One region of the Streptomyces sp. NPDC037013 genome, then DNA from elsewhere that is predicted to be linked to it. Evidence: riboswitches for the same ligand, from Rfam matches in the RefSeq annotation. Region 1 holds a riboswitch; each other region holds the start of a gene.
What was found. A riboswitch is a leader RNA that binds a small molecule or an ion and turns the genes downstream of it on or off. The one in region 1 is predicted to bind cyclic di-AMP.
Positions count from the first base shown of each region.

Region 1 (2,193 bases):
CGCTCCTTCATCTCGCCCGCGGCCTTGTTCGTGAAGGTGATCGCCAGGATCTGGCCGGGGTGCACACCGCGCTCGGCGAGGAGGTACGCGATGCGGTGGGTCAGCACGCGGGTCTTGCCGGAGCCGGCGCCGGCGACGATGAGCAGGGGGGAGCCCGCGTGGACGACGGCCGCGCGCTGGTTCTCGTTCAGGCCGTCGAGGAGCGACGCCGGGTCGATGACCGGGCGCGGGGCGCCGTCGCGGTAGTGCGTGTCCCGGGTCATGGGCACGTCGAACTTCCCGCTGAACAAGTCGTCCGGAACCGGTTCCGGAGCGCTGTCCTCGGGCGGCGGCGGGGGCTCTTCGTCCGCGGCCCGGGAGGGCTGCAGGTCCGCCAGGAAGCTGTCATCAAAGAGGCTGCTCATCGCCTCCCGAGTCTAGGCGGCCCCACTGACAACCCGCTGCGGGTTCCGGTCACCTCACATGTGACCTGGCACGCCACCGGGCGGCGCGCTACGCCCGGCTCGCGGACGATGACCCTCCGCATCCGGCCGGTGGGGGTCACGGCACGGGCTCCGCAACATCACGAAAATGTATCGGGCATATCGAACATCAACCTTCACACGGGCCACACGGGTTGGCTAGCGTGCTCCGCGGGCCGCTCGTCCCCCACCGGCGAACCCCGCCGGGAACGGGTGGCCTCCGCCGAGTCCGACATGTTCGGAGCCGGGGACCCACCGAAAACTTGGGGTGAATCGGTCCCGTACGAAGTACGGGACCGTAGGGCAACCTTCCGGACCACCCGCCCGAACCCGACAGCTAACCCGGTAGGCGGTCTACGGAAGGAGTCGCCTCCCTTGGCGTCGCACCGCAAGCCGCGGACCCGGGCAGCCGGAATTCGCACGGCCCCCGCCCTCGGCCTCACGACGGCTGCCCTCACCTCCGTCGCCCTCCTGTCGCAGAGCGCCCAGGCGGCGCCCTCCGCGCCGGCCGGACCCAGCCTCGAAGAGGTCCAGAAGAAGGTCGACGAGCTCTACCGGCAGGCCGGCGTGGCCACCCAGAAGTACAACTCGGCCAAGGAGCGCACCGACAAGCAGCGCAAGAAGGTCGACCACCTCCTGGACGACGTGGCCAGGCGCACCGACAGGCTGAACGCCGCGCGCAAGGAGCTCGGCTCGTTCGCCGCCGCGCAGTACCGCACCGGGGCCGTCTCCGAGACGGCCGCGATGATGCTCGCCGACGACCCGCAGGGTTACTTCGACCAGAACCACCTGGCGGACCGGCTGACCACGCGCCAGAAGAAGGCGGTCGACGACTACCAGGCGCAGCGGGCGTCGGCGACGAAGCAGCGCACGCGGGCCGCGAAGAGTCTGGAGACCCTCAGCGACTCGCGGGACGACCTCAGGACGAGCAAGCGGACCGTCCAGAAGAAGCTGGGCGACGCACGCGAACTCCTGTCGCGGCTGACGGCCCAGGAGAAGGCGCGGCTCGCGGAGATCGAGCGGAAGAAGAAGCAGGAGGCCAGGCGGAAGGCCGAGAAGCTCGCCCGCGAGCAGGCCGCCGAGGCGGAGCGCGAGCGCAGGGCGGAGGAGGCGCGGCGGCAGAAGGAGCGCGAGCAGGGCCAGGGCTCCGGGTCCGACACGGGGTCGGACGCGGGGTCCGGTGCGGACGCGGGCTCGGGGTCCGGTACGGGTTCCGGCACCACGGACGGCGGCTACGCCACCAAGGCCGCGAAGGTCATCGACTTCGCGGAGGCACAGATCGGCAAGCCGTACGTCTGGGGCGCCACCGGCCCCGACTCCTACGACTGCTCCGGGCTCACCCAGGACGCGTGGAAGGCCGCGGGGATCTCCCTGCCGCGCACCACGTGGGACCAGGTGAAGGCCGGCACGACCGTGAAAACGGCGGACGCGAAACCGGGTGACCTGGTGTTCTTCTACGACGACATCAGCCACGTGGGGATCTACATCGGCAACGGCAAGATGATCCACGCCCCGAAGCCGGGCGCGAACGTCCGCGTCGAGTCGATCTACTACATGCCGATCCACGGCGTGGTGCGTCCCGCCTGAAAACCACCCTCTACTGTAGGGCCGCGTTAGATCTGTCGGATTCTCAGCGATCTGTCGTCAACTTGTCGTCTGCGACAGATCGCTGAGAATCGCTCCGTAGAGTGACTCTCGGCCACTCACAGCCTTCTTGCGCTCCCCGGACGCA
Region 1 covers NZ_JBVJRV010000002.1:312,444-314,636, reverse strand. Annotated here, with positions in the region: gene pcrA (DNA helicase PcrA) at 1-404, opposite strand, end outside; cyclic di-AMP (ydaO/yuaA leader) riboswitch at 673-828, shown strand; gene ACZ7DY_RS06590 (C40 family peptidase) at 837-2,048, shown strand.

Region 2 (2,193 bases), on a different contig from region 1:
GCTGCGGGGTACGCGTCGGTCAGACGTTGACGCCGTGCGCGCGCAGGTACGCGATGGGGTCGATGTCCGAGCCGTAGTCCGGGCCGGTGCGGGCCTCGAAGTGGAGGTGCGGGCCGCTGGAGTTGCCGGTCGAGCCGGAGAGGCCGATCTGCTGGCCCGGGGTGACCGTCTGGCCGACGGAGACACCGAGGGACGACATGTGGCCGTACTGGGTGTACGTGCCGTCGTTCATCTTGATGACCACGTTGTTGCCGTAGGCCCCGCCCCAGCCCGCCTCGACGACGGTGCCGGAGCCGACCGCGTGGACGGAGGTGCCGGAGGCGGCGTGGAAGTCGATGCCGGTGTGGCTGCCGGAGGACCACATGGCGCCGCCGGTCTGGTAGCCCGTGGAGACGTACGAACCGGAGACCGGGGCCACGTAGGTGTTCAGGCGCTTGCGCTCGGCCTCGCGGGCGGCGCGCTCCTTGGCCTCGCGCTCCTTCTTGGCCTTCGCCTTGGCCTCGGCCTCCGCCTTGCGCTTCTCCTCGGCCGCCTTCTTCTTGGCGGCCTCTTCGGCCTTCTTGGCGGCAGCGGCGTCGTCGGCGGCCTGGCGCTGGGCTGCGGCCTGCGCGTCGACGCTGTCGGCGAGCGAGTCGCCGACGGATATCGCCTGGGTGAGGCCGGTGTGCTCCACGGCCGCTTCGTCGGCGGCGGCGAGCGCGGGGGCGGCAAGGCCTCCGATGACACCGGTGGTGGTGAGCGCCGCGACACCCGCGACGTTCGCGGTGGTCCGCGTGAGACGGCTCGGACGACGGTGCTTCCCGGTGGCACGGGTGAACGCCATGTGGCGGGTGTTCCTTTCCTTCCCTCTCGCCTACCGGGTTAGCTGACGGGTTCGGAGCAGGAAGGTCTCCTACGGGTCCCTCACCTCGCGGCAAGGTGCCCGATTCACCCCAGGGGACATGTGGGTCCCCGGCTCCCCTGGCTTGCGCCGTACGGGGACTCGGCGATGACTGTCCGGTGCCGCGGATGCGGCGTACTGCGCGACGAACAGCCGGACCGACGCTAAACGGGGCCTCTTTCAATCCACAAACAGAACTCGACTTTTGTAGCGCACGCCACAGGGCAGACGGGCAACCACCGTATGAATACGGACATATGAGGACCCCGGCGGCCGAAGCGGTCACCGGGGTCCGATATGTCCTGACTGTCACTCAGCCCGTGCGCACGTCACCGTCAGCCCGTGACCACACTCACTTCGCCGATCCCGAGGGCCCTGACGGGCTCCTCGATCTGCGAGGCGTCCCCCACGAGGATCGTCACCAGACGGTCCTCCGGGAAGGCGTTCACGACGGCCGCGGTGGCCTCCACGGTGCCGGTGTCGGCCAGCCGGCGGTACAGCTGCGCCTGGAAGTCGTCCGGCAGGTGCTGCTCGACCTGGTCGGCGAGGGTGGCCGCCACGGAGGCGGCCATCTCGTACTTGAGGGGGGCCACGCCCACCAGGTTCTGCACGGCGACGTCGCGCTCGGCGTCGGTGAGCCCCTCGGCGGCGAGGGTGCGCAGGACCTTCCAGAGGTCCTCCAGCGCCGGCCCGGTGTTCGGGGTGTCCACGGAGCCGCTGATGGCCAGCATCGCCGCGCCCGTGCCGTCCGGCGCCGAGCGCAGGACCTGGCTGAACGCCCGTACGCCGTAGGTGTATCCCTTCTCCTCGCGCAGGACGCGGTCCAGGCGGGAGGTGAGCGTGCCACCCAGGCAGTACGTGCCGAGCACCTGGGCGGGCCAGACGCGGTCGTGCCGGTCGGCGCCGACGCGGCCGATCAGCAGCTGCGTCTGGACCGCTCCGGGACGGTCCACGATCACGATGCGGCCGCGGTCGTCGGCGGTCACCGGCGGGACCGGGCGGGGCTCGCCCGGGGAGCCCGTCCAGGCGCCCACGGTGTCCGCGAGGACGGCGTCCAGGTCGGTGCCGGCCAGGTCGCCGACGACGACGAGGGTGGCCGTGGCGGGCCGGACGTGCTTCTCGTAGAAGGTGCGCACCGCCGCCGAGTCGATGGCCGCGACCGTCTCCTCGGTGCCCTGGCGCGGTCGCGACATGCGCGAGGTCGCGGGGAAGAGCTGCTTGGACAGCTCCTTGGCGGCACGGCGGGGCGGGTTGGCGGCCTCGTGCGGCAGCTCGTCCAGGCGGTTGCGCACGAGCCGCTCGATCTCGCTGTC
Region 2 covers NZ_JBVJRV010000005.1:589,188-591,380, forward strand. Annotated here, with positions in the region: gene ACZ7DY_RS21620 (M23 family metallopeptidase) at 20-823, opposite strand; cyclic di-AMP (ydaO/yuaA leader) riboswitch at 836-998, opposite strand; gene ACZ7DY_RS21625 (M16 family metallopeptidase) at 1,216-2,193, opposite strand, start outside.
Region 2: another riboswitch for cyclic di-AMP. It lies ahead of ACZ7DY_RS21620 (M23 family metallopeptidase); the one in region 1 lies ahead of ACZ7DY_RS06590 (C40 family peptidase).

Region 3 (2,193 bases), on a different contig from region 1:
TCGGCGGTCCAGCCGAAGACGTTGCCGCCGAGGGAGAGGGGGAACACCTCGAGGTCGGAAGAGCCGAGTCGGCGAAGAGAAGTCATACGTTCCGCAACGTCCGGGACGGAAACCGAATTCCGTCCCGCACTTCAAGGAACCGTCAAACCCTCGCGGACAGTGCTCAGGGGTTGAGCCCCTTGCTCTGGAGCCAGCCCAGCGGGTCGATCCCGGTGCCGTCGGGGGTGTGGACCTCCAGGTGGAGGTGCGGCCCGGTGACGTTGCCGGTCGCGCCGACGCGGCCGATGACGTCGCCCGTGCTGACCTTCTGGCCCGCGCTGACGTTGAGCGAGGACTGGTGGCAGTACCAGACCTCCGTGCCGTCCTCGAGTTCGAGCACGGTGCGGTAGCCGTACGCGCCCGCCCAGCCGGCCTCCTTGACGGTGCCGGTGTGCACGGCCTTGAGCGGGGTACCCGTGGGAGCGGCGAAGTCCAGGCCGGTGTGGTGGCCCGAGGACCACATGGACCCGGCGTCGCCGAAGTGCGAGGTGAGCGTGTACGAGGAGGTCGGGATGGCGTAACTCTTGGCGAGCTTGGCAAGGCGCGCGGCCTCGGCCTTGGCCTTGCGGGCCTCCTCCTGCTTCTTCTTCTCGGCGGCGGCCTTGGCGTCCGCCTTCCGCTCGGCGGCCTTCTGCTGCGCGGCGGCCTCGTCGGCGGCCTTCTTGACGGCGGCGTCCTCGGCGGCGGTGCGTACGGCGGAGTCCGCCTGGTGCTGCTGGTTCTCGGCCTGCCGCATGATGCGGGCGCGCAGTGCCTCGCCCGCGTCGGTGGTGCCCTGTTCGGCGTCGGCGGTGCTCACGCCGGCCGCGGTGAGCGGCGTCGCGGCGGCGACGGACGGAGCGGCCTCCGCCGTGTCGCCGGCCAGCAACGAGCCGACGCCCGGCAGGGATTCGGCGTCCGGCAGCGAGTCCGCGACGGTGCCCACGCCCGGCAGGTCCGGCATGGATATGGCGACCGGCGGCTTGCCGTCCTGCGCGGTGGCCATGCCGCCCGCGCCGACGGCCGCGATGACGCCCACGCCGAGCACGGTGGAGCTGCGGGCGAGGCCGCCACCGGCCTTCTTGTGCACACGGTGCCTGCCGCGGACGGGACGGACGGACTCCTCGGTGGGGTTCCACTCGTCGAAGGAGCCCTCGTCGTACGGACCGAAGTCGTCGTCATTCGGTATGTACACGGCTTGGGGGGCAGGCCGGTTGGACGCCACTGGGGCGCACTCCTTTCCTTCCTTCTCGCCTACCGGGTTAGCTGACGGGTTCGGAGCAGGAAGGTCTCCTACGGGCGCCTGGCGCGGATGCACGGATGCATGAGGCGCAGATGCCCGATTCACCCCAAGTTGGTGGTTCCCCGGCTCCCTTGCGGGATTAGGCGCGTGCGCACGGAGCCGCCTCTAGTGACGGCTGGGACGACCGCGCTGCGTTATCGAACGTTAATAGACAGCGGGTCGGTATTCCAAGCCGTTCCGGTTGATCGTTAACGCTGATCGCCTGTACGTATCGGGACACGGGGTGCCGGAACGGGGCGAGTTGACCCACCTTGGTCCGCACCGGAACTTCACATTCCCTTGACAGGATGTCAGTTGCCCTGCGGAACGGTGAACTTCAGTCACCGGTGGTGACGTCCGGATCCCCGGCGACGGGCCGCCGCACGGCGAGCAGCGCCATGTCGTCGGTCATCCGGCCCCCGGTGTGCCGCCGCACCTCCTCGGCGAGCGCGGCGAGCAGCGCGCGCGGACCGCCCCGCCCCGGGAAGATCCGCCCGCCGAGCCGGGTCGCAGGGTCGTAGAACGTGCCCTCCGCGTCCCGGGCCTCCGACAACCCGTCCGTGTAGAAGAGCAGCGTCGCGCCCGGCGGGAACTCCGTCTCGTCCGCCCGGTCCGGCCAGACGCCCAGCTCGCCCATGCCGAGCGGGAGCGCGGGCTCGGTCGCCGTCAGGACGCACAGCCGCCCGTCCCCGCGCAGCAGCAGCGGCGGCGGATGCCCCCGGTTGATCAGCCGTACGCCGCCGTCGGCGTGCCGGATCTCGGCGAGGACGGCGGTGGTGAACCCCTCGAAGGCGTCCAGACCGTCGCGCCGGGTGCCCTCGCGCGCGAGGGCCCGCTCCAGGCGCTGGGCCACCGCCTCCAGGGTGGTCTCCTGCTCGGCGGCCTCCCGGAAG
Region 3 covers NZ_JBVJRV010000006.1:21,683-23,875, forward strand. Annotated here, with positions in the region: gene ACZ7DY_RS22270 (aldo/keto reductase) at 1-86, opposite strand, end outside; gene ACZ7DY_RS22275 (M23 family metallopeptidase) at 164-1,243, opposite strand; cyclic di-AMP (ydaO/yuaA leader) riboswitch at 1,255-1,417, opposite strand; gene ACZ7DY_RS22280 (PP2C family protein-serine/threonine phosphatase) at 1,638-2,193, opposite strand, start outside.
Region 3: another riboswitch for cyclic di-AMP. It lies ahead of ACZ7DY_RS22275 (M23 family metallopeptidase); the one in region 1 lies ahead of ACZ7DY_RS06590 (C40 family peptidase).

Region 4 (2,193 bases), on a different contig from region 1:
GCAGGCGTCACCGGATCAGCCATCGCCATCCCCCTGCTCGCCGCCACCAGCGCGAGCGCCGCCTCCACCACCACCTGGGACAAGCTCGCCCAGTGCGAGAGCGGTGGCGCGTGGAGCGCCGACCCGGGCAACGGTTATTACGGAGGACTCCAGCTCTCCCAGGAGACATGGGAGAGCTACGGCGGCCTCGACTACGCGCCCAGCGCCGACCAGGCCTCCAAGTCCCAGCAGATAGCCGTCGCCGAGAAGGTCCTCGACGCCAAGGGCACCGCCGCCTGGCCGAGCTGCGCCCCGATCGCCGGTCTCACCGACGGCGGCGCGGCGGCCGACGTGGACCCGGGCGCCCCCATCACCCCGGAACCCTCCGATCCGTCCGGTTCGACCGGCGCCGAGGGCTCCAAGGACTCGAAGGAATCCAAGGACTCCGGGGACGCCAAGGGGTCGAAGGACGGCGCGGAGAAGGGTGACGCGTCCGGCGAACCCGCGGACTCCGCCGAGCCGTCCGACGACGCGTCGACGGACCCGGCGGACGCCTCGGGCGACACGCCCGGGAAGGGCGCCGGCTCGCGAGAGAAGAATCACGACGAGTCCGGCGAAAAGGACGGCAAGAAGGACGGCAGGGGCGGGAAGGGCGACGCCGACGGCAAGGGCGGCACGGACGGCTCCGGCAAGTCCGGGACCGGGGACGGCACTTCGCCCGACCCTGAGGACGCCACCGCCCCCTCCGAGGGCTCCGACGGCTCCTCCGGCCGCCACCGCGGCGACCGCGCCGACGAGAGCGGGGGTGCAGGCGGGCGTCCCGGACGGCACGCCTCGCGCGGCGACGAGCGCACCGGCGCGGTCGCCGACGGGACGTACACGGTGCGCTCCGGGGACAACCTCTCGCTCATCGCGGACGACCTCGACGTCGACGGCGGCTGGCACGAGCTCTACGCCGAGAACAAGAAGACCGTCGGCGCCGACCCGGACCTCATTCTCCCCGGTCAGAGCCTCGATCTGGGCGAAAAGTAACGGTAGTTGACGATGCGTCTGCCGGGGCCTTCGCGGCGTATGTCCGCTTTGGCGCGAGTGAGACATGGGTCTCAGAAGCCCTGATCGTCTTTGAAATTGTGTGGAAGACGTGATTACCGTCGTCACCGCTCGCCACTGGTGAGCCCCGCCGGTCGGTACGCCGAATCCTGCCAACGGCCGGACGGGAACAGTCGTCGCTCAAGAGCGCCGTGGGCAGGAGCGGGGGACCCAAGGTTTGTGCCGGGTCCGTCCGTTGAGGGGGTGGGCAGCCGAGAGGCTGGGCGCCGCGCAACGGACGGGAACGGCTAGGGGTGAAGTCGCGCTCAAGGAGTGCGACCGGGCAACCACATCGGCCCGAACCCGACAGCTCACCTCGCAGGCGTCGGTGTAGGGGATCAACTCATGCTGCTTTCCAGCAAGGGCAAGCACCGCCGTCCGTCCAAGGCCACCCGCGTCGCCACGCTCGTCGGCGTGACCGGCGCCGCCGTCGCCGCCCCGCTGATGGCGGCCGGCTCGGCCTCCGCCGCCACCACCTCCGAGTGGGACGCCGTCGCCCAGTGCGAGTCCGGCGGCAACTGGTCCATCAACACCGGCAACGGCTACCAGGGCGGCCTGCAGTTCTCGCCGTCCACCTGGGCCGCGTACGGCGGCACCAAGTACGCGCCGACCGCCGACAAGGCCTCCAAGGCCCAGCAGATCGAGATCGGCGAGAAGGTCCTGGCGGGCCAGGGCAAGGGCGCCTGGCCGTCCTGCGGCGTCGGCCTCTCGGGCGCCTCGCCCAGCAGCGGCGGCGGCTCGCAGCAGCAGGCCCCGCAGCAGCAGGCTCCGCAGGAGAAGCCGCAGCCGCAGCGGACGCAGCAGCAGGCCGCTCCGCAGCACCAGCAGCAGGCCGCGCCGAAGCCGCAGCCCGCGCCGCAGACCGAGTCCAAGAAGACCGTCGAGACCCCGACCGGCAAGACGGTCAAGAAGGGCGACGGCGAGTACAAGGTCGAGACGGGCGACACCCTCTCCAAGATCGCCCAGGCGCACCACGTCAAGGGCGGCTGGCAGAAGGTCTACAAGCTGAACGGCGACATCATCGACGACGCCGACTTCATCTACCCGGGCCAGCAGCTCCACCTCGGCTGAGGCTGCTCCCCACCCGGCCGTGCCTCGGCGGACGCACGGCCGGCCCCCGTCCCC
Region 4 covers NZ_JBVJRV010000007.1:109,445-111,637, reverse strand. Annotated here, with positions in the region: gene ACZ7DY_RS25940 (transglycosylase family protein) at 1-1,011, shown strand, start outside; cyclic di-AMP (ydaO/yuaA leader) riboswitch at 1,207-1,409, shown strand; gene ACZ7DY_RS25935 (transglycosylase family protein) at 1,414-2,139, shown strand.
Region 4: another riboswitch for cyclic di-AMP. It lies ahead of ACZ7DY_RS25935 (transglycosylase family protein); the one in region 1 lies ahead of ACZ7DY_RS06590 (C40 family peptidase).